3 regions of the Paenibacillus sp. FSL R5-0887 genome follow, and region 1 is predicted to be linked to each of the others. Evidence: riboswitches for the same ligand, from Rfam matches in the RefSeq annotation. Region 1 holds a riboswitch; each other region holds the start of a gene.
The links. Region 1 has a riboswitch for cyclic di-AMP ahead of MKY14_RS07365 (APC family permease). Riboswitches for the same ligand answer to the same signal wherever they lie in the genome.

Region 1 (8,675 bases):
TGCAGAGTTACCAATTGCCCGTTCTTATTTATAGCTAGTGCACTATGCAGGACATCTTTGATCTCACCGCCATAAGCACCTGCGTTCATATAGAGCGCTCCACCAACTGTTCCTGGAATGCCACAGGCGAACTCAAGACCCGTAAGCTCCTTATCACGCGCATATCTGGAAACATCAATTATTTTGGCACCACATTGCGCATATAAGAGATTGTCGCGAATTCCCATTTCGGTAAGTCCTGCTGTTTGCAGAACGATTCCACGTACCCCTCCATCACGGATAATCACATTGGAGCCATTCCCAAGTACCGTAAGGGTTATCCCATTTTGTTCTGCATATGTAACAATCTTTTGAATTTCATCATAAGTAGCTGGTGCAGCCAAAATATCAGCTTTGCCGCCCATTTTAGTGTACACGTGATCTTTTAAATTCTCATGACTTTTCACTATTCCTGCAGTCATTAGCTGCTCTAGATCATCTTGAATTTTGTCAATATTCATGTTTTCATGCTCCTTTAACCATGTATAAATGATGGTCCTTGATCTATTTTAAAGAGTTATTATGAAATTGTAGGCAACCACAACTGTAACAACGAACAGGCTCCCTTGTCAATGACGGGAGCCTGTTCGTTGTATGATTTTAGATGATAATTACACAGCTTTATAGGCAGCAAGCTCGTAAGGAAGACACAGTGGCACACCCGTACGTGGATCCGGAACGATATCCGCTTCAATTCCAAACACTTCCCGCAATACATCTGGTGTCATAACCTCAGTAGGTGAGCCTTCGCTAACCACAGTACCGGACTTAATCGCTACCATATGCTGCGCATAACGAGTAGCATGATTCAAATCATGCACGACCATGATGATGGTACGGCCTTCTTCCTCATTCAGCTTTTGCAAAAGCTGAAGAACTTCGAGCTGATGCGCCATATCTAGGAACGTTGTAGGCTCGTCAAGGAATAAAATATCTGTTTCTTGAGCCAACGCCATAGCGATCCAAGCGCGTTGACGTTGTCCACCAGAGAGACGGTCAATAGGGCGATCATGAAAAGATTCCATGCCCGTAACAGAGATGGCATTGGAGATGATGTTGCGATCTTCTGCGGTCATCGTGCCAAATCCCTTTTGATGAGGGAAACGACCATAGCTGACCAGCTCAGATACCGTCAGACCGTCAGGAGCCGTTGGGTTCTGCGGTAGAATCGCTAGCTGACGAGCAACCTCTTTAGTTGAAAAGTTATGGATCGATTTGCCGTCCAGCATTACGGTGCCACTCTTCGGCTTCATAATCCGGGCCATCGTTTTGAGGATTGTAGATTTACCGGAGCCGTTAGCGCCCACTAGTGCGGTGATTTTCCCCGTAGGGATAGACAAGTTCAATCCCTTAACTATAGTAGCCTCAGCATACCCAATACTTAATTCTTCTGTATTCAAACGTTCTGACATGATCTACAACTCCCTTAAAAGTTTTATGGAGCTATGCTCCTAAGTATGAACTAATTTACGCTTTCGACTTGGCGAGTAAATATAAAAAGTAAGGTGCGCCAATAATCGCAACCACAATGCCAGTAGGAACTTCGGCAGGTTGCAATACCCATCTACCAATGGTATCAGCGGTAATCATAAGAAGCGCCCCTGTCAAAGCACTAGCAGGTAATAACACCTGATGACGGGGTCCCACCAGCCTGCGAGCCAGGTGTGGTGCTATCAGGCCGACGAAGCCAATACCTCCACTTACCGCGACGCAGGAGCCGGCAAGCGCTACGGCTGTTACCAGAAGGAGAATACGTTCCTTCTCCACACGCATTCCTAGACCTAATGAAGTATGGTCCCCTAGATTCAATACATTTAGAACCCGGGCTTTATAGAAGGCGAACGGTAACAGAATCGCGATCCAAGGCAGCAAAGCAAGGACGAATCTCCAATCCCCACCCCATATTTTCCCGGCGATCCAAGTAGCTACAAATTGATAATTATTAGGATCAAGCCTAAGTGCCAATACAAGCTGGCAAGCATTGATTCCTGCAGCGACCGCAATCCCGATAAGGATCAGCCTTGTAGGAGACAGACCATCTGCCTTCCGGTAGGCAAGAATATAGATTAAAGCTGCGGTCAGGCCAGCCCCACCAAGCGCTAGGAGAGGCAAGACAAATACCGGAGCTGCTGTTGTAGCCGGAAAAAACGAGATAAAAATGATTACCGCAAAACCTGCACCAGCACTTATGCCCAGCGTAGCCGGTTCTGCGAGTGCATTACGTGCGAGACTTTGTAGAATACAGCCCGATACTGCAAAGCCCGCTCCAACTAACAATGAAATTACGATGCGGGGTAATCTGAAATCAAATAAAATAAGCTTTTGCTGATGTGTTCCATCACCCATGAGTGTATGTAATACCTCTAGTGGGGATAGACGCATAAACCCTGTATTCATACTGACTATAAACACAACGACGATCAGTATAGCAAGGAGCACTAACACCGTTAAGGCGCGTGTGCGGCGTTCTTTTTCATCTGGAGTAAGGGTTAATTTGGGCATTACAGCTCCCCCTTCCGCTTACTCGCTAAATAAATAAAGAACGGTACGCCGATGATGGCAATTAAAGCTCCTAGCGGTGTCTCATAAGGTGCATTTATCATTCTTGCGGCAATATCTGCAAAGATAATCAATAAGCTCCCTAGAACTGCCGAGCAAGGGATAATCCAGCGGTAGTCCACTCCAACGAAATAACGTGTAACATGTGGAATAATTAGTCCTATAAAAGCAATCGGGCCAACCGTTGAAACCGCACTTCCAGCTAAGATAACCACAACAATCATACATGCCAATTGAACTAACCTTGTCCGCTGCCCCAGACCAACCGCAACTTCTCTTCCTAAGCTGAGCAATGTGACGGATCGTGATAACATCATCGCTGCAATTAAGGCTACGGCCACCCAAGGGAATATAATCTTGATCTGAGTCCAGCTAGCTCCACCCATCCCACCAGCTAACCAGAAGGCTATGTCCTGAGATAAGTTGAAAAGAATAGCTACTCCCTGACTAATAGCAACCAATAAAGCACTAACTGCCGAACCTGCTAATGTCAATCGCAAGGGGGTCAGGCCATTAAAAGAAAGCGAACCGATTCCGAATACGATAAAAGAGGCCACAGCGGCACCGATAAAGCAATACAACATTAGTGAAGTGAATGAGAGTGAGGGTGCAAAAGCAAATACTATGGCCAGCGCTACCCCTGCTCCTGCATTCAAACCTAACAGCCCTGAATCCGCAAGCGGGTTTCTTGTCATCCCCTGCATGATAGCCCCTGCTACTGCGAAGCAAGCACCGACTAAGGCGCCAGCAATAGCACGTGGAAATCGCAGTTCTCTAATCACCTGATGTTTTTGTAAATCTGGATTGAAATGAAATATAGCTTCCCATACCGTAGCTAACTTGATATCTGCCGCACCCACTGAGACCGAAAGTGCCAATCCGAAGGCAATGGCAGCAAGTCCAAAAATAAGAATACCAATGGCAGCTGCCGGTCGGGTATGTAGAGCTTTTTTGGGTTCATTTTTAATACGATTTGCGAAATCTGAGGGTGAAACCATGAGTCGTCTCCTTATTCAATAGTTACAATGGTTTATATGATAACAACAATCATTCTCATTATCGCAAAAATATTTATGTTGTACAATTGCAGGATCGATTTTTCCGTACTATGGGATTGGTTTATAAAAAAATGGTGCAGATCTTTGTATCCCGAGATACTTGATCTGCACGCCCTTCCCCACCGAAATGATCAGTCTCATTCATGGTGAATTACGACTTTTATTTCACAAGACTTTTTAGCACATCGTCAATGATTTTTCTGCCAGCGTTCGCACCACTGTAAAGCCAGCTGCTTGTTGAGCTCATTTCATGCACATTTCCAGCTTTTACAGCTGGGATGCCCTTCCAGATTGCACTATCTAGGATCTCCGAACCCTCAGTCTTATCACTATTTACAAGGAAAATATGATCTGCGGTCAGCTCAGAAAGCTTCTCTAGTGAGATCGGATTCCAAGTTGCTCTTGTTCCTACTGGGATCTCTGTTACTAAGTTAGGCAGCGTTACGCCAAGGTCTGTATATAATACAGCTCCACTGCTGCGGGTTTCGTCTACAATATAGAAGTTTTTTTGCACCAACCATAAAATAGCCGCGGACTCTTGTCCAATAGCTCCTGCAAGCTGTTCTTTCGCAGCCGCTGCTTTAACATCATAATCTTTAATGGCTTTTTCTGCTTCAGGGGTTTTGTTCAAAATCTCACCCATCTTGAGCAACGATTTGCGCCAATCTTGATTTAGTTCATCCCCAATTACATAAGTGGGTGCAATCTTATTCAACTGATCGTAAATCCCGTTCTGAACAGAAGACTCCGATGGGATGATAATAAGATCCGGAGCAAAGCTGGTTACAGCCTCTAACGGAAGGTCGTAACTAATTGTAGGAACATCCTTCAATTCAGTGGCCAGATAATCCTGAACGCCGTTTGTAACTGACCATTGAGCTACTGGAGTTACACCCAGAGTTACCAAAGAGTCTTCCAAATATGAACCCAGAACGCGCTGTGGATTAGCCGGAATCGTTACTTTATGACCCATTGCATCTGTTAACGTCTTAGGTGCAGCAGGTGCCTCTGTAGATTCTGCTGTAGGCGCTGTTCCTGCATTTGATGAGCTTTCAGCATTATTATTACCACAAGCGGAAAGTATTAGCGTCATCACTATTAGTCCGCTCATCGTCACTTTCATGCTTCCTGATCTTTTTCTGTTAAGCCAAAACATTAAAAACCCTCCTATATGTAACTGCTTTGATATTCAAAGGTGACCTTTACCTCTGCTTCACTTTTAAATGATATTGATTCTCATTCTCTGTGTCAACATATAAATTTCAAATTCTGTGGATTTGCAACAATTTCCTTCATATAAAATACAAAAGAGGTTATATTCCGAACGTTCCGGATATAACCTCATCTTTAATCTTCTACTTATTTATTTAAATGATACGGGACAGTCGCTACTACAACGTCCTTTTGATTCATTAGATACGAGCGGATTAAAAAGCTGGTCTGATTATGAAGCACGGCTTGCCACCAATGTTTGGTAATAAACTGTGGAATCAGAATCGTGATGTGATCCGTCGCAGCGGTCTTCCACTCTACCGTATCGATAAACTTCACTAACGGACGAATGATACTACGATATCTGGAACGAAGTACAATCAGGCGTACACCTGGATTCCATTCCTCCCACCGTTGCTCCATCTTATGAATGTCTTCTTCATCAAAGCCTACATACACAGCAACAACATTATCTGTTAGAGACTTCGCATAGCTGATGGAATGTAATACAGCACGTGTAACCCCTGCAACAGGAACAACTACAGTACTTCCTTTAATTACAGGTTTATCCGTAGCCGGACATATACGCAGTTGATCCGCAGTGTTCAAATAGTGCTTATGAATACGGTGGAACACGAACATTACAGCAGGTAAGAAAATGAATGCCATCCATACGCTCGAGAATTTAGTAATGATAAATATAAGCGTAATCGTCAATGTAGTCAGCATACCGATGGTATTTACTACAAATCTTTTCACCCATCCAGCGGGTCTTGTTTTGATCCAATGCACCATCATCCCCAGTTGGGATAAGGTAAAAGGAATGAACACGCCTACCGCATATAGTGGAATCAAACCTTCCGTATTCCCATGGAATGCAGTCACAAGTATGATAGACATAACTCCTAGAAAAATAATGCCGTTTGAGAAGCCAAGGCGGTCACCACGGACCATAAATGCATGTGGCAGATATTTATCTTTTGCAAACATAAAGGCAAGCAGCGGAAACGCTGAATATGCTGTATTAGCTGCCAAGAACAAAATCACTGCTGTAATCCCTTGAATGAAAAAGTACAATCCGCCACGGCCAAAGGTCGATTCAGCGATCTGAGAGACAACCGTAGCCTTTTCATCTGGCACAATCCCATACCAATACGCCAGCACAGTGATTCCGGTAAACATAAAGCCAAGGATAAGTCCCATGATCATTAGCGTCTTGGCTGCATTCTTCTCAGCGGGTGCTTTAAAGTTTGGGATCGCATTAGATACGGCCTCAACCCCCGTTAGGGCTGAACAACCAGAGCTAAACGCTTTTAATAGTAGAAACAAACTTACATTAGATACGGCGCTGCCTATTTCAGGAACATTCGCATGCGCGCCACCCATTGCATATTTAACGATACCGGAGATAATCAGAACAACAATCGAAACCACAAACAAATACACTGGAATTGCGATAAATGAAGCCGATTCAGTCACTCCGCGAAGATTAATGATTGTTAATAAAACGATAACAGATACAGCGATGAGAACAGTATGATTATGAAGACTTGGAAAAGCCGATGTGATCGCATCCGTCCCTGCCGAGGCACTAACCGCTACGGTAAGAATGTAATCCACCAATAATGAACCCCCAGCGAGCAGCCCTGTCGGAATACCAAGATTACTCTTGGCTACGATATAAGCTCCGCCTCCTTGCGGATAAGCAAAAATCGTCTGCCGATAGGATAAAATCAGGATGGCCAGCAGGCCCAATACGGCTAATGCAATTGGCAGGGAATACCAGATGGCAGTAAACCCGGCAGCCACTAGTACAATCAGAATTTGTTCCGTTCCGTAGGCTACAGACGAGAGCGCATCAGAAGACAGAACAGCCAGTGCTTTAACCTTGGATAACTTTTCATGATCGAGTTCATTCGACTTCATCGGACGTCCGATCAATAGTCGTTTTACCTTGCTTACCATGGTGGATACAGTTCCTTTCTTTGGGAGCTGAAACGGAATTTCCGTGCGCTGTTTTCATCGGTGGATTTCATAAATGCAGACACAAAAATAAGCATACGGAAATGATCCGCATGCTTATGCATGGTCATTTTCCCACCTTGCTTACGAGGTTAGCTGGCGGATTCGGGCTGTGGTTATAGCCCTACGGTAGAGGTCTGTTCGACCCGGTTCCGATTCACCCCATTGGCATGAATGCCAAGTTTGGTTCCCCCGTTTTTCCTAAGAAAATTCAGCGCATATTCAACTTCTCACAAGGTCTAATATTAGTCTACAAAGTGCCTACAGTAAAGCGTTGAAAAAAATGAAAAAAGAATGAAAAAACATCCAATAAGCTCAAATATAGCGTCTTATTGGATGCTCTCTTTCATTATCTTCAATTATCCCTCTAGCCCGTGATTTTAATACCTTTTCAGCTTTTTTGTACCTTCCAAAGTAAAAACTAAAATCCTAAGCTCTCCTCAGCATCTACTTCAATCACTTCTTCTTCCCTACGTCCATACCAAAGAAGGAGACTTATTAGAGCAAACGCTATTAAAGCTAACAAAGGAATCGTTATAAATCCGAAGTAGTTCAAGTAATCTTTATTACAAGGAACACCAACTGTACAAGGTAGAACTTTACTTAACGCTGGAATCTTCTGTTCCGCATAATGATAGATTGAGATACTGCCACCAATCAAACTTAATGGAAGCACATAAGGAATGATGCGCTTATCTCCACGGAAAGTGGCAATTCCCAATAAAAATAACTGCGGATACATAAAAATCCGCTGAAACCAGCAAAGCTTACAAGGTTCATACTTCAAGACTTCACTTAAATACAAGCTACCAGCTACAGCAACCAAAGAGACGAACCAGGCCAGATAGAGGCAGTTACGCTTGCAAAAAGATAGGAATTTTGTCACTTTGCCTCCACTGCTTTTGCGGCGGTGTTAATTTCAGATGTAATCGCTTCAATATCGAAAGGTTCAGCCGTTTTCACTCCATTAATGTAGAGCGAAGGCGTAGTTGTCACGCCTGCGTCAGTTGCCAACTGAATGTCTTTCTTCAGCTCATCTGCATAAGTTTTCTCTTGGATGTCTTTACGCAACAGATCATAATCGATCGCTAATTTCTCTTTTTCAGCAAGGCTTACCAAGAAATCCTCAGTGGCCCATTCCACGCTCTCATCCCCTTGCTGCGCATACACAGCATCATAGAACTTCCAGAATTCATCCTTATTCTGATGGTATACAGACAATGCAGCTAGTGAAGCTGTCTCAGAGTCAGGACCAACGAAAGCCATATTTACAAAGTAAAGAGCTGCTTTTCCCTCGTTGACAAAATCTTGAACAATTTTCGGTTTCATGGAGCCAGCAAATTGGGAACAAGCTGGACATTTGAAATCACCAAATTCAACAAGCTTAACAGGTGCATCCTCATTACCAATCCTAGGTAGCTCACTGTAATTGAATTCTACCGGTTCTCCTGTAGAGACATTCTTTGCTGCATCTTTCGAAGCTAACATAAACAATCCAACAAAAATGATAACTACTACAGCTATTGAACTAATAACTAAAATTCTCGTTTTCTGCTTCTGTTGCTCCTGTTCTACCCGTCGTTTCTCTTGTTTGCTCAACTGGGGAACATTTGGACTTTTTTTAGGTTTACTCAAGGAGAATTCCTTTCTGTCCTCTAGGGACTAATGTAGTTTTTATCATATACATTTAAAATTATATAATTATTAATCTCTTTTTGGCAAACAGTATGGTCAAAAAAAACAGCGTAACTCCAAAAGGAGAAACGCTGCTCTTATTTTAAAAAT
Region 2 (12,242 bases), on a different contig from region 1:
TCGAGCCAGACGGTCTACATTGCTCTAAACAAGCCGGTTGGGATTACATCAACCACAGAACAGCATATCAAGGGGAATATTGTCGATTTTGTAGGTCATCATGAGCGTATATTCCCGATTGGTCGTCTCGATAAGGATTCGGAAGGATTAATCTTGCTTACTAATGATGGTGATATCGTTAATAAAATTTTGCGGGCGGAAGGCCGGCATGAAAAAGAATATGTGGTTACCGTGGACAGACCCATTACGCCTTCATTTATTACCGGCATGTCGAGCGGTGTGAAAATATTAGGTGAGAAGACGCTGCCCTGTGAGGTCACGCGTATTACGGAGCGTGTCTTCCGTATTATTTTGACAGAGGGCAAAAATCGCCAGATTCGTCGTATGTGCAGCGCTTTTGGCTATGAGGTTCGAAAGCTGCAACGCATTCGGATTATGAATATTCGCCTGGGGGCATTGCAAACGGGAGAATGGCGGGAGCTGTCTGCTGATGAGAAGAAAGAGCTTGGAGCTACGCTGAACTACGAATTACTGTAGGAATGTTATTACAATGTTACAGGTCCATATAGAATGTAGTACTCGCAACAAAAAAGAGCTGTCCGGGGTCTAAGACCTTTGGACAGCTCTTTTTATTACCTTACGACATCACTTATTCAGCAGAGGGAACAATCCCTGTAAACTCTTTGGATTCTTGATATTTGCGAATAATGGAAACCTCTACCCGGCGATTCTTGCTTCGACCGGTAGCTGTGTCATTATCCGAAATAGGATGATACTCGCCGTATCCAATCGCACTAAATTTGCGCGGATTTAGATTCGTGTTCTGCAGCAAAATCTTCATAAACTGAAGTGCCCGATCCGCACTCAGATCCCAGTTGGATGAATAGTTGCTATTAGAAATTGGAATATCGTCGGTGTGCCCTTGCACTACTACATCATAATCCGGGAATTGCTGCAGCATCGTTGAGATGGATTTAGCTAATTGCCGCGAATCATCCTTAACAATGGCTTGGCCAGAGGCGAACAATGCGTTATCACTGATCGTAATCATTAGCTGAGATTGATTAAGCTTCGTACTGAGCAGATCAGTTAGACCGTTGCTCTTAATATATTGATCGAATTGTTTCTTAAGCTTCTCTAAATCCTCTTGTTCCTTTTGTCGTAGCTTTGCCATTTCTGCTTCTTCAGCTTTCTTGGAAGTAGAGCTACCCATCTTATCATTTTTCCCTAGATCTTCTTGAGTTTTACTAGGCATTGCTGCCCGCTCTTCAAGAATACCTGTACCGCCATTAAGTGCGGAACTGAAGGCTTGACTCATCTCTTCAAATTTCTTGGCATCCGTTGCGCTCATAGAATACATAACGATGAACAGAGCCACCAGAAGAGTCATGAGGTCGGAATAAGGTAACAGCCACGATTCATCGGCATGTTCTTCATGCTCTTCGTGTCTAGTCTTTTTGCTCACCTGATCCACCGTCCTTCTCATTTAACTTAACGCGTTGCGAAGGTGTTAGGAATACAGCAAGCTTCTGATTGATGGCAATAGTAGATACACCGGACTGTATGGACAAAAGACCTTCGACCATCATCATTCGAACTTCGATTTCTTGTTTGGAGAGACGTTTCAGTTTATTAGCAATAGGATGCCATAATACGTAACCTGTAAAGATACCAAGCAAAGTGGCGATGAAGGCAGCCCCGATTGCCGCAGCCAATTTGTTCATATCACTCATATCAGCCAGAGCGGCGATGAGGCCGATAACCGCCCCGAGCACCCCAAGGGTAGGAGCATACATACCTGCCTGTGAGAAAATGAGCGCTCCTGCTTTATGTCTATCCTCTGTGGCGTGGATATCCTCCATGAGGACATCGCGGACAAAATCCTGATCATTTCCATCAATGATCATCCGCATGCCATTCCTGAGGAAGTTATCTTCTATTTCATCGACCTTTGATTCTAGAGCCAACAGACCTTCACGCCGTGTGATAGAAGCCCATTCCATGAACATAGTGATTAATTCGGGTTTACTGATTAATTTCTTTTTGATAAAAATCATTTTGAACAGACTTGGAATCTTTTTGACCTCGTTGAAAGGAAAGGCCATGAAAATAGACGCTGCCGTACCCACCAAGATAATAACGTAAGCAGCAGGTGTGGCCAAAGCATGAAGTGGAGCGTGCTTGAGGATCATGCCCCAGATTACAGCAACCAAACCAAAAATTAAACCAATTATTGTTGAAATTTCCATTTTGCACCTCGTCCGTGAGATTTAAGATGTGTTCCGACAATGCCGCGTATATCATCCTTGAAACAGCGGCAGGGCACTCTGTGCGAAACCGAATTAACGTATATTCTTATTTATCGACATCATTCGGTTTTTTGTGAAGTCATTTTTTCGGCTATAATGGATAAGGTAAGTAATTATTCATCTGTGAAGAAAACGGAGTGATATACGTGGGTGTAAAGCATGGTAGAGATTACGGTGAAATTCTAACAGATTTGACCGAAGCCGTCGGACGAATTTCCGATGGATATTTATTTTTTGAGATGGATCCGGACGAGTGGCAGGAACTACCCCAAGAATCAAAGCTGGAGGTATGGGAAGCATTGGCTGAGGATCTTTTCTTCGCGCTGGGTAATGAACCTATGATTGAAGTGGGGAGCGGCGTAATTATTTACGATAAGGACACGCATCGCATTAATATTTTAGTTGGCGAAGAGGATTTGGCTTCAGTGGTTTTGATTTAGGCAGAGGAGACGTCTGGACGTAATTTGCCCGTAGTTAGTAGCCCGTGTTAAAATTGATAAAGCCGAGTTATAATCGCTGGGATTTGTGAATACATTAAATCGAAAATATCGCCTTTATCCTGGCACATCCCTTGGACCTCAGAAGCTAAGGGATGTTTTGTTTAACGCCTATGTCAAGTAAAGGGAACTGCGCACTTTACTGCAATTTTTTGTAAGGGAGGAAACGAATTGTTATTTACGGAAGAGGAACTGCGTGAGGAGATCACCAAGCTGGAGGGGTGGAAGCTGGATAATAATGTTATGGTGCGAAAATATATGTTCAGCCAATATATGAAGGGCATTGCGTTCGTTGATGAAGTAGCCACGATTTCAGAAGCCTTCGATCATCATCCACATATTACGATTGATTATAAAACAGTTACCCTGCGACTTGAATCTAATGAAGAAGATGGGATTACGGCTCTAGATCTTCGAGCGGCGCATGAATTTAATGAAGCCTTTGAAAAAAATCATTAGTTTAGCCAAAATCATAAAATAAACGCCCGTGCATAGATAGTCACCTATCTCATACACGGGCGTTTTTAGTTGCTTGATGGGTTACTTTTTCTCTGAGAGCCAGAGTGCGACGTTGGCGATCTCTTCAGGGGCTAGCTTCTCCTTAAAGGAAGGCATTTGACCACGTCCTTTGGTGACGATGCTGTAGATTTCCTCAGCGTCATGCTGGCCGCCTTCATTCTGAAGACTTGGTCCAACTCCACCTTGAAGCTGATCGCCGTGACAGGTGATACAGCTGGCTTTCACGGTTGCTTCTGCCTTTGCTGCGTCCAGTTGAACTACCGGCATCGTGGGCTTATTTTCTTCCGCTACCTCTTCTTTACCCGGAAGTGTAAACATGAGTACTACCGCAAAGGCACAGGCGGCAAAAAACAAACCGCTCATGATCCATTTCTGCATCCCAATTCGTCCCTTCTATGTAAGCTGCTCCCTACATTATAGCTTATGGTGAAGCGTTATCATAGGGTTTGTGACAAAAAAATGAACGAGAATACAATCATTCTTATGAAATATCTGGTATTTAATATCATTTATCATAGACCATGCAATAAAAAGGTTTGTCTCCTGTAGGTGTGCGGCGTTCATACGTATCTGTAATCGTAAATCCACATTTTTGATAAGTTCGAATGGCGCGTTGGTTCCAGGTCAGGACTTCTAGATCTATCTCTCGATCAGGATAACGACTCAAGGCTGTCTGGACGATGGCATCTACGAATAGTTTGCCTAAACCATGGCCGCATAGATCGGGGCGCATCCCAACTCCTAAACGGACGACTCCTTCCATCGGGAACAACTGTGCGAATCCGCACAAAACCTCTTGTTCATTTAATATGGAGATATATTGTTCCTCCCGGAGCTGCGGATCGCCAAACTCGATGCCAAGAGCCTGCATCTGCTCCCACGGCATCCAGCCATAAATATTATATGGGGGCGTATAGCTCCACTTACAAATAGCTTCTCCGTGAATTGCCTCCATAGGAACAACATGAAAAGTTACCGAGGGATTTATCATAAAGTCAACGATCTCCTTTCACGAGGACATTGCTATATTACTAATTATATACAAAATGGGGGAGGTTCGACTCAGAAACTTTATATGAGAGGAATGTTTTACAAATTATGAGAGGGGTAAATAAGTAATAAGACAAAAAAACAAGCTCTCCTCCAAGAGTTACCTTGGAAAAGAGCCTATGTACGTTACTTATTGAACATCATCATTGTCTTCCGATTCAGCAGCAACCGATTGGTAAGCGTCTGTGCTCATAATGCGCTTAGCACCAACGTAGCGTTTCACGTAGTAGCTATCACTCAGAGAGCTAATCGTAACACCGCGTGAGGTAGAAGCGTGTGCGAACTTACCTTCACCGACATAAATGCCGACATGGGAGACACCTTTGCCACTTGTATTGAAGAATACAAGATCTCCGGCTCTTATATCATCACGGGAGATTGCTGTGCCCATTTGATATTGGGAACCTGATTGGTGTGGAAGGTTAATGCCAATCTTATCAAACACATACATTGTAAATCCGGAGCAATCAAATCCGTTAGTGGATATACCGCCGGATACGTATTTAGTACCGATGGCCTTGTCAATCACTTTATCCATTTTGGAATCTGCGAAAGCGCTTCCTGCTCCGATGGTGAGGATGATGGAAAAGCTTAGTACTGCTGCTGCTAACTTCTTCTTCAAAAGTGTATACCCCTTCCAAATGCCTACGAGGTTAGCTTAAGGGTTCGGTTGAAGGTCCCCTATGACCCCTCTATATAATGGAGGTCAATTCACCCAAAGTTGGTTCCCCCGTTTTCCTAATAGTTAGGAAACTCGGCTCATACTGTTGATTAGGATTAGCTTGTAATCAATACATGACAAAACCTTTGTAAATAACAACTTAATGATTACAAAAATGTTACTAAAATCTCACTGCGCTAATTGTAACAAACAGAAAGCCGCTTGGCAATCGTTTTTAACATATTAATGCAGAAAAATTGGCATTTTTACGGTAGAAAGGCATATGTAAGCGTTAATAATGACCTAATTTTTAATATAATTGCAATTTTTATCAAATAAACGTGTTTCAATTGGGCTCTATTAGTGTAAAAATATATTATGGAAAAAAGAAAAACCCGAATTTGATTACGGGAATAATCAGATTCAGGTTCATATAGTTGTAATTATGAGGTTATAGTTGTGAGGAAGGTTTCAATCGAAGGCTACAGCTTGATAAGCTGAAGTACTCATTACTCTTTTAGCGCCAACATAACGATTGGCCCAGTAGGCCTGACTGAGTGAAGTGATGGTCACTCCACGCGAAGAGGACGATTGTGCGAATTTTCCGTTTCCAACATAAATGCCGACATGGGATACTCCATTGCCAAGTGTGTTAAAGAACACTAGATCACCAGAACGCAGATTGCTTTTGGATACAGCAGTTCCAACGCTATATTGAGCTTTTGATGTACGAGGTAAAGTAAGACCCACATTCTTGAATACATATTTTGTAAATCCAGAGCAATCAAATCCGGCAGTGCTTGTACCTCCGGTTTTATAGGCAACTCCAATAGTCTTTGAGATTACAGTGTCCATCTTAGAGTCGGCAAAGGCGCTTCCTCCACCAATAGATAATGCCATTACAAGTCCTAGCGCCGCAGCGACGCATTTTTTTCTTAAATTATGTCTTTTCAAAAGATGTACTCCTTCCAAGGCCTGCGAGGTTAGCTTAAGGGTTCGGTAGAAGATTCCCTATGATCCCTGTAAAGCGAGATCAATTCACCCAAAATATGGTTCCCCCACTTCCCGGTGCAAAGGAATTAGGCGTGTTAAGCACCAAGAGAATGACGTTTCGACAGTTACACTTACGATAAATACATTTAGTTATGTAGGAATCGTTTCAATTGATTACAAAATTGTTACTAATAGCACAGGACTTATTGTAACAGAGCTTTTATGATTTTGCAAATACTCTTAAGTTATCCGTAATGAGAAAAAGTCCCAGCTCCTGAATACAGGAATTGGGACCTTTTTATTATGTCAAATAAGGTTAATTTATTGTGGAAATGCTTTGCTACACCATAGATGATATTGTGCAGAGATTCCCCACATTTTTAAGAGCGTAGAAGGTAGTGGTGAGATTTGCCGTATTATAAGTGCCGGCAGGCCGGGACAGAACAGACCCGTCAGTCCGCACACTAGCAGTAAGAGCAAGCCTCCCGCACCAAGTACAATGGAAACACCTATAGCAGGAATCAGTGACCGCAAGCAGATGAACAGTGAGGAGAACATTCCTGTACCGCCGGTGTAACCAAACTGCATATATAGAAGAAACAGGCGCACGATAAAAATATATATAAGCCATGCCAATACGTATGGTACTAAATGAAGTAACAAAGTGTAGTTAAACAAAGAGGATAAGAACAGCCCGTACATTTTTGGAGCAAGCCAGTAAAGCGGCAGCAGGGTCAGCACCCATTCGATTAGGCTAAAGACTAAGACAGGTAGTCCATAGATCTTCATGCCGGGGAAAAAGAACAGCCCGCGCTCGCCCTTTCGCTCCTGGTGCAGCTCATGCAGCAATCCTGCCCTTATGAAAGGAGAAAGCAGAAGTCGCAAGACAACAAGTCCTAGAAGCATCCATAACCAAGTGCGTATCGTAGGGTCAGTATTCAAGCTGAACTGTCCCTCGATATAATACAACAGTCTGCCCATACCGCTGCCGCCGGCGTCTTTATCTGGATAGCGCAGTAGAATTGGAATAATGGCAGATCGGATGAAACCATACATAAAGTAGCCCCAGAGCAGTCGGTAGATGAAGAGCAGAATTAAAATATAAAATTGCTCCTTCATGCTTTGCCAGCCGCGGGTTATCGATGTTCTCACAATCATTCACCTCACCAGACAAGAGTTCCGAGCACGGTTTCAAGTAGTTTAGTTACACTTAACGTCCAGCGAGAGAGCGTCTTGGGCTCTATTTCCGCCAGCCTAAAGTTGTTTAAATGTTTGCTCTCCAATAAGATGGAATGCTCAGGGTCAATCTCAGCAGAGAGAAGAGGCTTATCGCTTAACAATTGAAACGTAGTCTCTGCTCCTTCACCGTTCCAGACCCGCTGCACCGAAGAGCTGTCGGCGAATGTGAATTTCACGGGAACATCAACGTAATGGCTCCCTTTATTTGAAATCTTCACTAATGATTCGTAGCTTTGAGCATCGCCGCTGTTATTTTTTTTAAAAGTAATCGTATCTACTGAGAAGTCAGGCGCACCATCACCATAAATGTAATCATCGAAATAGGCCTGCCATGATTTTTTGGTTACCTTCTCAACGACTTTCTGAAAATCTGACGTAGCGGGATGCTGGAAACGGAACTTACGAGCGTAGGAGGACATGATGTTGTTCATTGCTTTGGTACCTACCTGGCGTTCGATATCTTTAAGTACAAGCTTGCCGCGGATATAAACATTTCGGCTATAGGAATCCGCCCCTGCATATTTCCACGTTTCCAGATTTAACGGCTCAGGTATAGTTACCAGGCTGGCCTGTAAAGGCAAATTAGACTTGATACCGTATTCTTGTTCCATAAGTCTGTCTTCGGCATAGGAAGTAAAGCTTTCATCCAGCCAGGCCTCCTCGAATTCATTGCTGGCTACCATACCGTAGAAGTATTGATGGCCGATCTCATGAATGACGGTTCTTTCAAGTGAGGTATCTGGAGAAGAATCCGCGGCCCCAAAGGCTGTAATAAGGGTAGGATATTCCATTCCTCCCGCGCCGTTTCCCTCCTTAGGTGGGACGATAATAGACAGCGTAGAGTAGGGATAAGGGCCATACCATTTGCTGAAGTAGGTCAGGGCAGCCTTGGCAGCTTGAAGGTAACGCTCTTGTAAGTCTTTGTGCAGTGGGTCGAGATACACCTTAATTCGTACTCCAGGCACTTCCGGCGTAGAGAAAGCTTCCTCTGCTACTGTAAAATCAGGGGATGCAGCCCAAGCGAAGTCGTGGACATCATCGGCGTAGAACTGATATATTTTTTGATCTTGTTTGAGCTTGGCATTTTTTACAGGAAATCCGGTCGCAGCCACCGTATAGTTGGAAGGAACGGCAATCGTTACATTAAAGATGCCAAAATCACTGTAAAACTCAGAGGTCCCGTGATACTGATGCAGGTCCCAGCCTTCTTCTTTAACTCCGCGTGTGCCCTTAGGCTCGTATACACTAAGCTTAGGGAACCATTGCCCAGCCATAACGAAGTTACCTGAAGCACCCATGCGAGCAAAGATTTTGGGCAGCTGGACTTCATACTGAAGCTTAAGTGTTACACTTTCCCCACCATTAACAGGCTGAGGAAGATGTACCTTTAGAAGCGTCTTATCGTTGATATTGCCGTCATCAGGTTGAACATATTGCACTCTTTGCATTAGCGAAGTTCCCTCTGTCGTGCGCAGATCGGTCAGCGTCATATTTCCGAAGCCGTTCTCAGGCATGCTGTCGCCTCTGAGCGTCCCCCCGGATTCCTTCATAAAGGTGGTATCTGATGAGGCAAATGCATTTGGATACATGTGAAAATATAAATCACTTACTGGCTTTACTCCGGGGTGTGTCCAGGTTACTGTCTCAGAAGCTTTTAAGGTTTCTGTGTCAGGAACAAGCTGGACATCAATGTGATACTCGACTACCCGCTGGCTTAAAGCCTCCTCTGCCGGGACAGGCGCGCTCTCAGGCAATACCTGCTGTGGTACGGCTGCAGGCGCTGTGCCGCTGGAGGACTTGGCCTCTTTTGAAGCAAAGCTAGTAACAGAAGCTGTTGAGCTATCCCCTGAAAAGGCCCATATTCCTCCTCCCAGCAGCGCGAGGATGGCCAGGGTCGCAAAGATGATGTACTTTAATGACAGTGACTTCATAGTGTGATTCCTCCCGTGACAAGCATCTACGGGATGTATATGTTTGCAATCGCCGCATTATTAGCTAAAATTAAATTATTCGTAAGAGGAAGGGTGTGCACTCGTGGACAACATACAACCGGAGGGCAAGAAACAGATTGCCTTAAATATTGTGAACGCTAAAAGTAAACATAAAGGCTTTGGAGCAGGCTCTATAGATCTCAACAACGTTTCACCTGTCATTATTGATGGTGATGTGGCGGTTATTGATATCGGTGCCATGCATGCCAAGAGCAAGGTGGAAAAAGGAATTAAATTTTCCATGAATCGTGAAGATGTACCGAATGGAAGACAGGTTTGGGTGGTATGGGTAGCGGTAGACCGTACATTGGAAGCTCAATTTTATGGTGGAATCACAGCCTGTGAAATGTGGATTGATACAGAAGCGCGCCGCGGATGGAAAATTCTTGCCGAGCATGTCAATAAGCTGGATGCAGCTCTTAAACGCAAGATCGATGTGGCAGGGCTTGGAGCCATTGAGAAGTCGGCTCTCAAATCCCTTCTGATCTCTCATAATGAAGCATGGTGGAATGCATCCTCAGATGAGCTTAAAGCTGCACTGACTGAATAGTATAGGAGCCTCCAGAAGGGTTATCCGATATAAAAAAAGCTTCGACCTCCGGAAATAGGAGCGTCGAAGCTTTTTTAATTTATGATTTGCTTGTACTGCTAAGCTTGCGTTTGAGCTGACTCACTCTGGCTTGGCTAATCCCGAGGATTTCTGCAAGTTCTTTTTGGTTGGCATAGGGATGATCTTCAATAGCTTGTTCCAGACGTTGGCACATTTCCTCTGTCTTCGACTTTCGGATGCTGGTGTTGTGCTCTGGTGCCTCAACAACAAAATCCTCACGTGACTCTGGCAATTGAGACATGCGTTCAGGATCGACAATTTCTTTTAGACAGCTGCTACAAATAAACTGCTCTTTATAGTAGGTGACATGGTCGTGGCTTCTGCAAAATGTACACTCTGTCGAGGTGTACTTCCTAAGGACGATGATTTTTTCGTCTAAAACAAAAAATTCGATAGGATCACCAATGTCGATATTACGCGTCATACGGATTTCTGCGGGAACCACAATTCTCCCAAGACTGTCTAAACTCCGGATCATGCCTGTATCCTTCATCCCATGTCCCTCATTTACATCATTATATTTTGGTTTCTAATAACTATTATAGCAGTAATTGTGAGTTAAGAGAATGGGGTAAGCATAATAAATAAAACGGTTACATCCCTTATGCGACAAGTGATATTTGAATTTAGAAATCCTGTTGTTACTACAATATATGACTTATAAAAAAAGAAAAACCCCTTCAATATAAATGAAGAGGCTAATTCAACCACCAGCGTTTAATGTTCTTCCATAGGGAACGATTCTCTTCAGCAGGATCTACCTTGCTTTGTGTGTCATCGACAGCAGGAGCGGCGCCAGTTCCATGCAATTCGCAGTATTCGGTGGGCTCAGTTCCACTAATAAAGGTTTCCAGTTCTTTGTCGGGACATGCTGCTGTAGCAAGTTTACCGGATTGCGGATTGACGTATACGCTGACCACTCCATCTGGAATGGGGAAAATTTTTGGAGGGACATTTTCCAGCGCTTTTTCAGTAAATTGGGCGAAAATAGGAGCCGCACGCCGTCCGTCGGTAGTTGCGATGTCGCGCCCCTTGTCGTATCCAACCCAGACTGCCGTGGATAGCTCCGGGGTGAATCCTACCATCCAGCCATCTGTATCCGTAGTGCCGGTCTTGCCGGCTACCGGACGTTTGATTATGGAAGCCACACGATTGCCCGTCCCCCCAGTCTCGAATACCCCCTCCATTAAACGAGTCAGGACATAGGCAGCTGAAGGTTCTACGACGGTTACTCCTTTGGGTTGAGGTGCTTCATACAGGACCATGCCATTTGAATCGGTTATTTTTAGAATGGCTGTGGTCGGCATTTTCTGACCGCTGTTTCCAATTACAGCAAAAGCCGCAGCCATTTCAAGCGGACTGATCGGTGAAGTGCCTAGTGCCAGCGAAGGTACGCTTTGAAGTGGACTGTCAATGCCCATCTTCGCAGCCATTTCGCTCACTTTATCCGCGCCGATCTTCATAATTGTATTAACAGCATAGATATTGTCCGATGCTGCGATAGCTTGCCGCATATTAATTTCACCCAGATACTTATCCCCAAAGTTTCGGGGCTGATACGTTTTGCGGTTGTTATCATAATGAAACATCGTTGGCTGACTATTGAAGACCGAAAGTCCTGTCATCTCTTTGGAAGAGAGTGCGGCCAAATACATAATCGGCTTAAAGGAAGAACCCGGCTGGCGTGTGGTGGCCAAAGCATGATTGTACTGGTTGGTACGATAATTTTTTCCGCCGACCATTGCTTTGATGTAACCGGTGCGAGGATCGATGGATACAAGCGCAGTCTCCAGATCACTAGTTTGATCCATCTCTGTGTCAACAGCATTTTCTGCGGCATGCTGCATGTCAGGGTCAAGGGTGGTATAGACATTTAGTCCGCCTTGCTCCAGCTCATCATTACTGATGTGGAGCGATTCTGTAGCCAAATTGCGGATATAATCCCGGAAATAAGGCGCAGCTACAAGCGTATCCTTTTGCCCTTGCGGCTTGAAGTTTAAGTTCTCTTGGACAGCTTGTCCGGCTTCTTCCTGAGTGATATTACCTAAATTCGCCATGACGGTCAGGATGATTCTCTGGCGGTTTTTAGCATTGTCCATGTGGTTGTATGGTGAATAATAGGTAGGTCCCTTTGGAATTCCAGCCAGCATGGTACTCTCTGCCAGGTCTAAATCAGCTGCAGATTTACCAAAATACATCCGTGAGGCTGCTTCAATGCCGTAAGCACCGTGGCCATAATAGATATTATTTAAATACATGTTCAGGATTTCATCTTTGCTGTATTTCATCTCCAGCTGCATCGTATAGACAGCTTCTTTAGCCTTGCGCGTCCACGTTTTTTCATGGGATAGGTAGAGGTTACGTGCGAGCTGT
Region 3 (12,242 bases), 1.2 Mb from region 1:
CTGGCTGATGTTTATTGCTTTGGATCGTGTCGATCCGAACTCTTTTATAAAGGGCTGGAAAGGCCGTGAAATTCTCATATACTTGCCTGTCCTCTTTTAGCCGTTGCTCTATAATCTTATCTACTATAAAAGAATCAGGGTTCATATCAGGAAGTATCCGTTTTCCTTCAGCACTCATTAACCCCAGCTTTTCGAGGCGGCGGACACGCTCTTTATTCAATTCAGTCCAAGAGCTTTTGTTGCTTCGGGGAGAGAGTCTTTGCGCCAGCTCCGTTTCCGAAATTTTCTTTTTCACTCCATCGATCCATCCAAAACACAAACATTCCTCAACTACGTCCAAATATAGCAACGTTTCTGAGTTTGGCGTCATACTAACGAGTACCCAACAAGATTGTTCAGTCTTACAATTCTCCTGCAGCCAAACTCTTAAATCTTCTCTCGTTTTCACTGTAATTAGATTTTCAATCTCCATAATTAAAATACAATTTCCTTTCTAGGTATGGAGTGGAGCGTCTTGCCCATCCGAGATTAAATAGCTTCCGCAGGAACCTGATACCAAAAAAGAGCATAGTCATTCATGGTGGAAGCATGGCCTAACTGCCGTAACATAGTAGATACATTGCCTCTATGATAAGTCCCGTGATTGGCGACTTGCAACACAATTTCTGATAGGCGTGTTTGGCGGATTCCGGCGAATGGATTGTCAAGCAGAATGGTTTGCTCCAAATCGGATTGGTTGTGTAACCATGCTTTGTATTGTTCTGATAGCTGGGCAAAGATATTTACGTATTCATCCACAGAATCTAGAATGCTCAAATTTAGCGGGATACTTTGTTGAAAAGCCTCTGGCATGGCAGTGCCTGTTAATACAAGATACCACATCGTATCAACCGCATAGATATGGCTAAGGGCATGAGCGATGGTGGGAAATGAGCTGTTCACTTCTTGACTTAGCACAGAAGGCGGGAGTTCCTTGATTCTTCCCAGGATAGTTTGGTTTGCCCAAGTGTGGTATTTAAACATTTCTACTGTATAATTTGTCATTCGTACATTCTCCTTTTGAATGGTCATGGATTTGTTTTTGTTACTGTAGTTAATATAAAAGAAGAAGTATGACATCAGACTGTCATACTTCTTCATAAAGTTTGAGTGTGTTTTGAAGCTGCTCTTTTAAAATACCTCGCAATGCAGGGGGTTCGAGGACTTCGGCGCCGCTGCCAAAACTCAGCAGAATGGACCAAAGCCAATGTGCTTCCAATGGCTTATACACAGGAATTCGCATCGTCATGCTTTTATCGGAATGAAATTCCTTGTCGACTTGATGAAACTGATCCAAAGCTTCTGCCAGAGCCTCAGGGCCTACCCGGATCACTATTTCCTCCACCTGATCTGCCCTGTTTGAACAGCCGGCCTCTTTGGGTACCTCATGTTGCGAATGAAAGGTATCCTGCGTCAGGAACAAATTCAGCATCCGGGAAAGTCGGAACTCCCGATAGTCCTGCCGTGTCCGGCAATAACCATAGATGTACCAGTTGCTATATTTAAAATGAAGCTTTACTGGTTCCATTTCACGGGTTGTACGTTCATTTTTTACACTGATGTAATCAAAACGGACAACATTTCGTTCCGATATAGCCGCACGTAAAAGAGGAAGTGCGTCAGGATCCGTACGCCGGGTTTCAAGATCCACCGCGAGACTAGAGGTCTGTGGCTCCGTTCCAATCGTTTGCAGCCGTTCAATGGTTCCTTGCGTATGCTCATCTTCAAAAACGGAAGAAAGACTGTTAAGTACAGTAATCAGAGAAGTGACATCATACGAACGGAGCAGGCTTTTATCCATTTTATATCCGTCCATTATGCCATATCCACCTTTAGTACCCTGATACGATACGACCGGGATGCCAGCGGCACAAATCACATCGATATCCCTATAGATTGTTCGCTGGGAAACCTGAAACTCTTCAGCCAGCTTGGAGGCAGATAAAACTTCGTGGTTCAATAGCTTGTAGATCATAGAAATCAATCGTTCCAATTTCATGTGTGCATTCCCACCCATTAGTCCATTTCGTGTTACAGCGTGATTATATCATAGATTTTTTCGGGCTAATTTTGGGAGGGAGGAGTTTTGTTGTTGGCGATGAAGAAATATCCTATGACAGAGTCGATTAAATCTATTTACAGATTAAATCCGCAGGCTCGCCTGATAAATCATTAACAGAAATAATAGCATCGTTTTTTTTCACAGGTGGGGTCCAATATTGCTCATTCCCAGGCAGGTCATCGAACCATTCGGCGTCCTTTGGACAATCTAGAATCATAAATTTTCCGTATTCCTGATCTCTGGATTGATGGTATTTGAGATAGGCTTTTCCGTTATCAATGGCGAGAATTTCTATTTTTCCTGAGGTGTGGCTCATGGATAAGCGTACTCTTTTGCCAAGTCCTGAGGTTCTGGCTTTGGCTTCTTCTACAATTTGATAGACTTGCTCGAGCGGTAATACGAAATCTCGGTTTCCGGCTACGGGCCGGTTCACAAAGAAGTAGTAGGGTGTAACGCCAGCCCATGAAAGCCGGTCCAGTAGTTCCCCTAAAATAACGGGATCATCGTTGATGCCTTTGAGGATGGGGGTCTGATTTACGACAATTGCCCCTGCGTTGTGGAGAGCTTTAAATGCTTTTTTGGCTTCAGGTGTGATTTCACGAGGATGATTGATGTGCGCCATAACATAGATTCGTTTGTCTTCGGTAGAGTAAGTACGAATCAGCTCCAGCAGCTCTTCGTCTTCAGAGATCCGCATCGGATTAAATACGGGAATTTTGGAACCTAGTCTAATGATCTTAACATGCTCAATGCTTCTTAGATTTTCAATAATGGATCTTAGCTTCGGTGTGGAGAGAATTAAACTGTCCCCGCCCGTAAGAAGTACGTTGTTAATCTCCGGATTCTTTGCGATATACTCCAAGCCCGGAGAGACATCAGCCATCGCCTCTTTCACGTCATTTCGGAACAGACGCTTACGGAAACAGTAGCGGCAATAAGCCCCGCAGACCTCGGATACAATCAGCAGTGCAGTTGTTCTATACTTGTGCTGACAACCAGGTACCACATAATTCGTGTCCTCATCGGAGGCGTCCCAGCGCCCATATTCCAGCAGTTCACCTTCGTTAGGAATAACCAGCTTACGGATGGGATCATTTGGATCATCCCAGTTAATTAAAGACAGATAGTAGTCATTTACACGAAAAACAAATTTGTCCGTAATTTCTTTCAGATTCTCTTTTTCCAGCTCAGACAACATAGCTATTTTGTTAATATCCGTGAAGTACTTTACCTTTTGCACGTACATCTCTCCTTTGTCTCGTAGTGTGAGAAATGAGGGAGCCTTAGTGTCAAAGGCCAATCTACTGCCAGCAGGGTCCAAAAAAGCACAAAAAGAGACCCTTAGCAAGGGTCTCTGGTTATGTAAATAACATGAAAAGCAGACCCATCCACTGCTGACGAGGTTAGCTGACGGACTCGGGTAAGATGGTACCCTACATTCTAATGCTCAATGATTCGCCCCAATTAACTGGTTCCCCCGCTTTTCAACTGTAAAAGTTGGAAATTAAGCGTAGATAAAGTATACCCTATCAAGTTTTGAAAAGTCAAAAGAGAATCCTAGATTCACTTTCAATTGTTAGCGCTACTTCCGCCGAGTAGTTTAGGCAACAGCGTTAGCAGCTTCTCCCGGGTTAACGCATCACTAGAGTTCCATTTGCTTCCGTCGAGCAGATAAACATGTTCCTGACGTACTGCCGGGAGACTGTTCCAAAGTGAACTGTCTAGTAATCGTTCCATCGCAGCTCGCGAGTCTTTGCGTTCCGGAATGAGCATGAAGATATGATCTCCGGCGTAGGCAGGCAGTCGCGTTGGATCAACTTCGGCGAACCCTAACTCTTCGTCCAATATGGCCTGGATCTCTTCGGTCGGTTGTAAACCACATGGGGCATAAAGCGCAGTGGAGAATCCGGACATTCCCATAGCATATAGATGATCTCCATGATCATAGACCAAAGCAGAGGCGGTTTCTCCAACTTGAAGGGTTGTCGTGTAAAGCTGCTGCCACATGGCAGCGTTTTTGATTGTGAATGACTCCAGCCATGCTTCGGCTTCGCGCTGTTTACCTAGCCAACTGCCTAATGTCCGCATTCGGTTGTCGAGAGGCGCAAATGAATCAAAGGTGAGTGTCGGAGCGATACCAGAAACTGCTCTGTAGGCTCTTTCATCACTATTTGCCAAAATGATCAAATCTGGGTTTAGGGAAGCGGTCAACTGCGGGTCCAGTGGAAACCCGACGTTGGCGAGCTTCTTAAGCCGATGTTTATAGACGCTGTTCCGGGCGAACGCTTCATCTCCACCGATAGGCTTTACGCCTAACGCGAGAAGGTCGCCAAGTGTTTCGCCATGATAGACAATACGTTTCGCTCGCTCTGGAATCTCCACCTCATGACCCGTCCAATCCTTGACGGTAAGCTTACGACTTTGCTGATGTGCATATTGTCCGGGTGTAACTCCGGTTTTTTGCCGAAAGCGGCGGCTGAAATAGTATTCGTCCGAGAAGCCGACCAGTCTGGCGATTTCCCGCAGTGGTTCAGTCGATTCCTGCAGGAATCGTTTGGAATGATTAATGCGCAGATCCGTCAGGTATTCAAGCGGCTTTTTACCCGTAAGCTGCTGAAAGATCGGTGTATATTGCCAGATTGATATTCCCGCCAGTTCAGCTAACTGCTTCACGGTGATACTCTCTGTATAATGCTCCTGAATGAATGTTATGGTCTTTTCTACGGATTCCGTAGGACTTGGCAGGTGTTTGGAAGGGTAATTATGCTCAAAAAGTAGCAGCAGCAATTCTTGGAATTTTAATTGTCGCTTGAATTGTTGTACATCATCGGTGTTATTCCTGTTCATGAGCAGGTCTTCGACTAGTCGGATTACCTTGGTGAACGGGTGCACAATTAACTCCCGTCTGCCGGAAAGCAGCTCTCCAGAATATCGTTTAGGATGCTCGGTTGTATAAATTGCTGTAAAGGTGATGAGGTAATAATACAACGTCAGCTCCTGGTTGTCCGTACTATAGGAGATTCCAGGAGATAGTAGATAACATTTATCCGTACTTAGCATCACGCTTTGATCATCGAGGTTCAATTGTCCGTTCCCTCCAGTAAATATGAGAAGGGTATAGTCCTGGGTTGTACGCGTTATAGAGCTTGAATCGGCAGCTTGAATCATCAGTTCGGCCTCGTTTAGCTGAAATAGCAGAGAGTGGAGTGGGGGGCAGGACGATGATGTATGCAGCATGGGTTCAGCCTCCGTTCATTTGGTGAGAATGATTATCAATGAATTCATTGTATATAAAAAAAAGAAGCATATCAACAGCTGTTGACATGCTTCTTACAGTTTTTTATCAGCCTTGTGTTAAACTCTTCATCACAGAAGGTTATTTCATATTCAATAGCTGTGGAATTTCCCCAAGCAGCCATTCTCTTGTTGTCGCATCACTTGAAGTCTTCATGATGTCTTGTGTATAGACATATCCGTTCTTGACGGCAGGAAGGCTCTTCCAGATAGGGCTCTTTAATAGATTCTCTGTGGATTGTTTTGCTTCTTCTGCCACTGGAGTCAAGAGGAATATCCGGTCTCCGGCATATTCTTTCAGGACTTCCATGGATACTTCCTGGAACCCTTTACCTTCATCAAGGATCTTCTGAATAGCTGGAGTTGCCTTGAAGCCATTCTCCCCATAGAGTACCTGTGAAAGTCCGGTTGCTGCCATTATAAACAGTCTGTCTCCTGGATAATAAGTGAAGACCGCAGCCGTTTCGCCCTCTTTCATGCCTGTGGATTTCAATTGCTTCCACATGTTCTCTTCAGCGGTTTTATACTGTGCAAGCCATGCTTCTGCTTCAGTCGTTTTCCCAACAATTCCACCAATGTCCAGCATACGTTCCTGGAGTGGGGCAAAGGTATCAAATATTATAGTGGGTGCAATTTTGGAGAGCTGCTCGAAATCAGCTTCATCTGTGCCCGCATAGATGATCAGGTCAGGCTGAAGCTCCAATGTTTTTTCCAGATTGATAGGGAAGCCTACATCCTCCACACCTTGTAATTGATCTTCAAAAACCTGGCCTTCACCCATAGAAAGAGGATAACCTACCGCTTGCACACCAAGTGCGAGCAAATCGCCATAAGTTTCTCCAGAATAGATAATTCGCTGCGGATTCACCGGAATCTCTACAGTATGCCCTATGTAATCTGTATAGGAACGAGTAGTCGCTGCTGCTTCATCTGTACTGCTATCTGAGGGTTCTGCTGAAGGTACTGCGGTTGCAGCGGAAGAGTTCCCGGTTGCGTTTGCCGTACTATTGGCAGAGGATTGTTCCTTTGAGTTTCCGCACGCTAGTAGCAATGTACTCAGCAAAAATAGTACACATACCACAGCGAAGGACTGTCGTACCTTGTTCATATCTTATTGCCTCCCTATTATATGTAACGACCACCAATAATGATAATCATTCTCGATTAAAATATATCATAAATTAAAGCCTCTTTTTACTCAATGGACAAAAAATAACCCCGTAATTTGATTTGTACAATCAAGTAAAAAGGATGTGTTTAAAATTATTTTGAATTATTTTTAGCTGCTTGGAAAAATACTCTAAATAACAGCAATCGAGAGAAAGAGAGGGAGCTTGTCTTCATAATAAACTTGGCAAAGGAATCCCTTGAAGCACATAGGATTGTGGTGTTTTTTTGAATCTGATTACTGTTATGTATTAAGAAGTTCAGGTGATGCAAAAATCCAGGTTTGTCCACATTGATTGTAATCGTTATCATTACGTGGCATGTTATCTACCGTGCTTGACGTCAGTAGAAGGGCTTTGTTATGGTTTTTATAGTCAAACGCAAGCCGAAATAGCTTTTTGTAGAATATGCAGAAGGTTTTGCGTAAGATATTCTAACCAGACATAATACGAGGGAGATGGTTGATTGTGATCAAAGGAATTATTTTTGATTTTGACGGAACGATTATCGACACGGAGACTGCTTGGTACACCGCATTTAACGAGGCTTATGCAGAATATGGAGTGGATCTGACGCTTGAACAATATTCCACCTGCATCGGCACGAGCTTGAACAGTTTTAATCCTTATGAATATTTAATGACTGATCTTAAGCTAGCGATTGACAAAGAAGAGTTCAGTAAGGCTGTTAAACAGAGACACAGCAAACTTATGGAGCTTGAAACAATACGACCAGGCATTCAGCATTATCTTGATTCCGCCAAAGCAGCTGGACTACGCATAGGGCTGGCCTCAAGTTCTTCACTGGAATGGGTGGAAAAATATCTGAATCAATTGGGTATTCGCGAGTATTTCGAATGTGTTCGGACTGCCGACCATGTGGCAAAAGTGAAACCAGATCCGGAGCTATATAACCAAACGTTAGCTTGTCTTGGAATCACAGCTGATGAGGCGGTTGCTATCGAGGATTCACCGAATGGATCTAAGGCAGCGGCAGCAGCTGGCATCCGTTGCATTGTGACGCCTAACGAAATTACTAATTTTCTTGAATTCGATAAGCAGCACCATAAAATTGATAATCTAAGTCTTCTTGAATTTGATCATGTAGTTACTCAACGTTGCTTCGTATAGAGAAACCGAGAAACTAAGTTCAAATTAAAGGGGGATACCAAATTGAGAGCCGTACATTTTGGAGCAGGCAATATTGGCAGAGGTTTTATTGGGCCTATGTTGTCGGACTCCGGTTACAATGTTTGTTTCGTCGGAAGAAATAAGAGTAAAATTGCCCAATTGCAAAAACGTGGGCAATATCCTGTCACCCTAGCTAACAAGAACCGGGACAGCTTTATTGTTGATAATGTTACTGCAATCAATCTGAATGATACTGAGGACGTTACTAGAGCTATAGCAGAAGCTGAAATTGTGACAACTGCCGTCGGAATATCCGCTTTAAAAGATATTGCTGAGACCATTGCGCAGGGCATCGAACGAAGGCTTGAAAATAGCAGAAATCTCAACCCTCTTCATATCATTGCCTGTGAGAATGGGATTGGAAGCAGTCAGAAGTTGAAAAAATCAGTTTATCGGCATATGAAGCAATCCTTCAAGGAACTTGCTGACCGCAATGTCGCTTTTCCCAATGCGATGGTGGACCGGATTGTACCTATGCAGAAAAATACAGATTCACTTGAAATCCTCGTTGAACCCTTCAGTGAGTGGGTTATTCCCCGCAGTGGAATGATTGGTAATTACAATGAAATTAAAGGCGTCCATTATGTGGATTCGCTGGCGCCATACCTCGAACGGAAGCTATATACTGTGAATACAGGTCATTGCAGTGCAGCCTATTTTGGATACCTGGAAGGTTATACTAGCATTCAAGAAGCGATGTCTGATCCCGAAATCAGAGCTCGTGTTCACGGGGTGCTTAAGGAAACAGGGGCCTTATTGGTGCATTTATATGGCTTCAAGCCCATAGAACATGACCGGTATATAGAAAAGATGATGGAACGATTCACTAACCCCAACTTTAACGATAAAATTACACGTGTCGCCCGCTCTCCGCTTCGCAAGCTTTCACCTAATGATCGACTCGTAAAACCGGCAATGCTTGCTCATGAACTTGGTTTTGAGACCTCACATTTAGTCTCAGCTATTGCTTCTGCACTTTATTTTGATCATGAAAAAGATCCAGAAGCCTTACAGCTTCAAACGGACATCCGAAACCACGGGCTAAGTGAAGTCATTGCTGCACAACTAAAAATCCCCACGGAGCATCCGCTTCATGGTCGCATTATTTTGGAGTCCAACAAATTACGCGCGAGATATCCTCATAGGACTAGAATGAAGACAGTAAACGTCAGGGTACCCTACTTTTAATATAAAACGATGGTTATAAACCTATAAAAGAGTGTTCTCTGCAGGATGGGCAAGAACACTCTTTTTATAGGTTACGAAGGTCTGTAAGTCTCTAATCCAATTCAATCCGCAGAACAACCGGAGTCTCACTGCGAACCGAGGTCGTTTTTATAACCAAGGCTTCATCGGTTCTTTCCCATGCAGGTTGTTCCTCAAAACCTAAGATTTTGATCTGTTTAATCATCCCATGGAAGTGCGCAGAGTTTTCTTTAAGGGATTTGATTTGCACTATACCGTTGTTTGGATAGACAAGAACAGTAGCGTAAAGATAACTGCCTTTTACCGTAAAGCGGATATCTTCACTAGTGAAAATTTTCGTGATCCCATCTGTAAACTGACCTTCAACGATCTCTGTAGGGCCTTCCCCGAAGGTGCGCCAGTAGGTCGTATCATAGATTGCTTCACCATTCACCTTTAGCCATTCTCCGATGCCAAGCAGAATTTCCTGATCCTGAGCTGGAATGCTGCCGTCCGCTTTAGGACCTATATTCAGCAGCAAGTTGCCGTTTTTGCTTACGATATCTACTAGATCTCTGATAATTTCTACGGCAGATTTATAATCATTTTCCGGTGTATAACACCATGAATTTTTAGCAACTGCTGTATCCGTTTGCCAGAAATAAGGTTTAAGCTCGGAGAAATGACCTCTCTCAATATCTGGGATTGCTGAGCCAAACATGAAGGCATCATGCTTATAATTGATTGCAACCGGAGTTCCCCATTCCTCTCCCTTATTGTAATAGTAAGCGGCGAACTTTTTGAGATAGGGTTTGAAGGCAGCTGTATGAATCCACCAGTCAAAGTAAAAGATTTTCGGCTGATAATTGTCTACCAGCTCGCAGCAGCGAATCAACCAATCCTCCAGAAATTCTTGATTAGGTGGGGAGCCGAATAAATCGTGATGATCGGGTTCGGGCATAGATGGCCAATAGAAATCTCCACATACAAGCGGTTCATGGATATCGGAATCAAATTCCTTGCCATGAGACAGGAAGAACCAGTGCTCAGCTCTATGGGAAGATACACAAAACTCTAATCCCTGCTGCTCAAAAGCGTCTTTCATTTCCCCGACTAAATCCCGCTTAGGACCCATCTCATATGTGTTATAGTGGGAGTAAGCGCTCTTATACATTTGAAAGCCGTCATGGTGCTCTGCAACAGGCATCACGTATTTGGCACCAGATAATTTGAAGAGACTGGCCCATTCCTCAGCATTGAAATGCTCAGCCTTGAACAAGGGGATGAAGTCTTTATAACCAAAGGTTTTATGCTCACCATAAGTAGCAAGATGATGTTCATATTCCCGCGAACCCTGGATATACATATTTCGGGGATACCACTCATTGGCGAAAGCCGGAATAGAATAAAGGCCCCAATGAATGAAAATACCAAACTTAGCGTTCTCATACCACGTAGGCACTTGAAATTGACTTAGTGAATCCCAATTGGCTTTGAATCTTCCAGTTGCGATCGTATCTTCGATTACTTTTAAATATTTGCTTTTATCCACCATTTTGCAATCATCCTTTCAAACGTTTATTTCTTCTTCATTGTAGTGATTAGAGGTGGAAATCAAAATGTAGGACATTAACTTTTAGATGTACAAAACTAACCTGATAAGGCGGAGTAAGGGATGGATAACCATGTTTTGCTTACAAATTATTTATCCAATTTAAAGGTTGATTTATTTATGGCTGATTACAATCTTTGTGGCCGTGACTGGAGAGATCTTGACTACACACCTGACTATAGTAAATTTTATTTTATTTGCGATGGGGAGGGTTGGTTAAAGATTGGCGATCGAGAATATTATCCGAAGCCTGGTCAGCTTTTTTTGATGCCTGAGGGAGTTAAGCAATCTTATTCTTGCATAAGTGATCAACCCTTTGAGAAGTATTGGTGCCATTTCAGCGCAAAAATCGGAGACATCAATCTATTCAAAATGTTAGAGCTAAGTCATGTATGCAGAGAAGTAGATCCTCATGTAATCCAAGAGATATTCAGCAGCCTAACGAGTCATATGAAATCTGATGCGGTGTATGCTCATTTATTAGCCAAAAGTAAGTTAATGGAGTTATTTTCTTATTTTATTATGAACATAGATGTAGACGAAATCACTTTTAAGAATCTAAGCTCGATCGAAAAATTAACGAAAATATTAACGTACATAGACACCCATATCGAGCGTAATATCACCATACACGAGCTTGCCGAGATTGCGTACATGCATCCCAACTATTTTATCCGGCTATTTAAACAGCAAATCGGAGTTCCACCCATACAGTATATCACCAGAAAAAAGATAACTAAGGCCAAGGAGCTATTGAGGGGGACGCAAAGTTCTGTCGGTGAGATTGCCCATGATCTTGGTTTTAGTGATCTTTATTATTTCTCCAAACAGTTCAAGAAAAATGTGGGTTTAAGCCCTTCGGAATTCAGACAAGGAACAGTAGCAGTGAAATAAATAAAAGAAGACCGTCCTGTGTGGTAGAAACCAACCAGAGACGGCCTTTTTTATAAGTGGAAGAGATTAGAGCAGTGAGACAGTGAAACGGAAGATGTACGGGCGATTAGCCGGCAGAGTGAACTCTTCGTGGGTTGGTGCGCCCCAGCTGTCGTCCCCGCCAACACCCATTTGCTTGTAGTTAACTCTTAGTACGCTTTTGTTCGAGACTGGCAATTTATAGACGTGGTCATGGGCTTCCAGTTCCTCAGGCTTCCAAGGCAGGGCATTAATTTCGATAGGCGTTGCACTTTCAAAATAGAATCCTGTTCCATCGTTGCCCTCTGTAATCGAAGCGAATCTGACATCAGTCTTGTTGCCGCACTCTTGAGGTTTGAGATAAGGTGTGAATTGATCACTGACCTTACCAGTGTAACGTCCAAGTGGGGCTCCGGTTTGTCTATCCCAATAATTCTCATGAGGTCCGCGGCCGTACCATGACAGGGTATCAAGACTTCCATCTAGAACGAACATCATTCCGAACTCAGGGATTTCTGGCAGAACGCTGCTGCCCGGACTCAATTCTTGCGTGATCTCTAAAGTCCCGTCAGCACGAATCACGTACTGGACCCGAAGCGTGGAATCCGGACTTGTAGCCAGAAGGTAGCTGGCAGAGACGAAACAGAGAGAGCCTTCGGTTCTAAATGTAAAGCTGATTAAGTGTTGTTTATGCGATGCCTGCTTCCATACTGCACACCGCTGTGGCAATTTATTACCACAATCATTATCAGTGACTGCTCTCCAGAAGTTAGCTCTTACA

Region 2: linked by a shared signal. The riboswitch ahead of MKY14_RS26850 (C40 family peptidase) and the one ahead of MKY14_RS07365 (APC family permease) in region 1 are both predicted to bind cyclic di-AMP.
Region 3: linked by a shared signal. The riboswitch ahead of MKY14_RS01920 (KamA family radical SAM protein) and the one ahead of MKY14_RS07365 (APC family permease) in region 1 are both predicted to bind cyclic di-AMP.

Annotation. Positions count from the first base shown of each region.
Region 1 is NZ_JBBOCE010000001.1:1,638,856-1,647,530, forward strand. Features, by position in the region: gene murB (UDP-N-acetylmuramate dehydrogenase) at 1-500, opposite strand, end outside; gene MKY14_RS07345 (ABC transporter ATP-binding protein) at 651-1,451, opposite strand; gene MKY14_RS07350 (FecCD family ABC transporter permease) at 1,507-2,541, opposite strand; gene MKY14_RS07355 (FecCD family ABC transporter permease) at 2,541-3,596, opposite strand; gene MKY14_RS07360 (iron-hydroxamate ABC transporter substrate-binding protein) at 3,817-4,812, opposite strand; gene MKY14_RS07365 (APC family permease) at 5,016-6,833, opposite strand; cyclic di-AMP (ydaO/yuaA leader) riboswitch at 6,958-7,117, opposite strand; gene MKY14_RS07370 (disulfide oxidoreductase) at 7,312-7,776, opposite strand; gene MKY14_RS07375 (DsbA family protein) at 7,773-8,525, opposite strand.
Region 2 is NZ_JBBOCE010000002.1:2,031,140-2,043,381, reverse strand. Features, by position in the region: gene rluF (23S rRNA pseudouridine(2604) synthase RluF) at 1-537, shown strand, start outside; gene motB (flagellar motor protein MotB) at 650-1,465, opposite strand; gene motA (flagellar motor stator protein MotA) at 1,449-2,249, opposite strand; gene MKY14_RS26875 (hypothetical protein) at 2,456-2,749, shown strand; gene MKY14_RS26870 (4a-hydroxytetrahydrobiopterin dehydratase) at 2,978-3,265, shown strand; gene MKY14_RS26865 (c-type cytochrome) at 3,347-3,703, opposite strand; gene MKY14_RS26860 (GNAT family N-acetyltransferase) at 3,831-4,316, opposite strand; gene MKY14_RS26855 (C40 family peptidase) at 4,506-4,997, opposite strand; cyclic di-AMP (ydaO/yuaA leader) riboswitch at 5,003-5,145, opposite strand; gene MKY14_RS26850 (C40 family peptidase) at 5,508-5,936, opposite strand; cyclic di-AMP (ydaO/yuaA leader) riboswitch at 5,994-6,132, opposite strand; gene MKY14_RS26845 (hypothetical protein) at 6,351-7,181, opposite strand; gene MKY14_RS26840 (M1 family metallopeptidase) at 7,193-9,199, opposite strand; gene MKY14_RS26835 (YwhD family protein) at 9,303-9,809, shown strand; gene MKY14_RS26830 (AbrB/MazE/SpoVT family DNA-binding domain-containing protein) at 9,889-10,362, opposite strand; gene MKY14_RS26825 (transglycosylase domain-containing protein) at 10,568-12,242, opposite strand, start outside.
Region 3 is NZ_JBBOCE010000001.1:437,738-449,979, forward strand. Features, by position in the region: gene MKY14_RS01905 (YdeI/OmpD-associated family protein) at 1-472, opposite strand, end outside; gene MKY14_RS01910 (DinB family protein) at 529-1,044, opposite strand; gene MKY14_RS01915 (helix-turn-helix transcriptional regulator) at 1,127-2,038, opposite strand; gene MKY14_RS01920 (KamA family radical SAM protein) at 2,172-3,347, opposite strand; cyclic di-AMP (ydaO/yuaA leader) riboswitch at 3,479-3,622, opposite strand; gene MKY14_RS01925 (AraC family transcriptional regulator) at 3,671-5,338, opposite strand; gene MKY14_RS01930 (ABC transporter substrate-binding protein) at 5,478-6,503, opposite strand; gene MKY14_RS01935 (HAD family hydrolase) at 7,030-7,692, shown strand; gene MKY14_RS01940 (mannitol-1-phosphate 5-dehydrogenase) at 7,735-8,940, shown strand; gene MKY14_RS01945 (alpha-L-fucosidase) at 9,032-10,492, opposite strand; gene MKY14_RS01950 (AraC family transcriptional regulator) at 10,613-11,443, shown strand; gene MKY14_RS01955 (glycoside hydrolase family 2 TIM barrel-domain containing protein) at 11,510-12,242, opposite strand, start outside.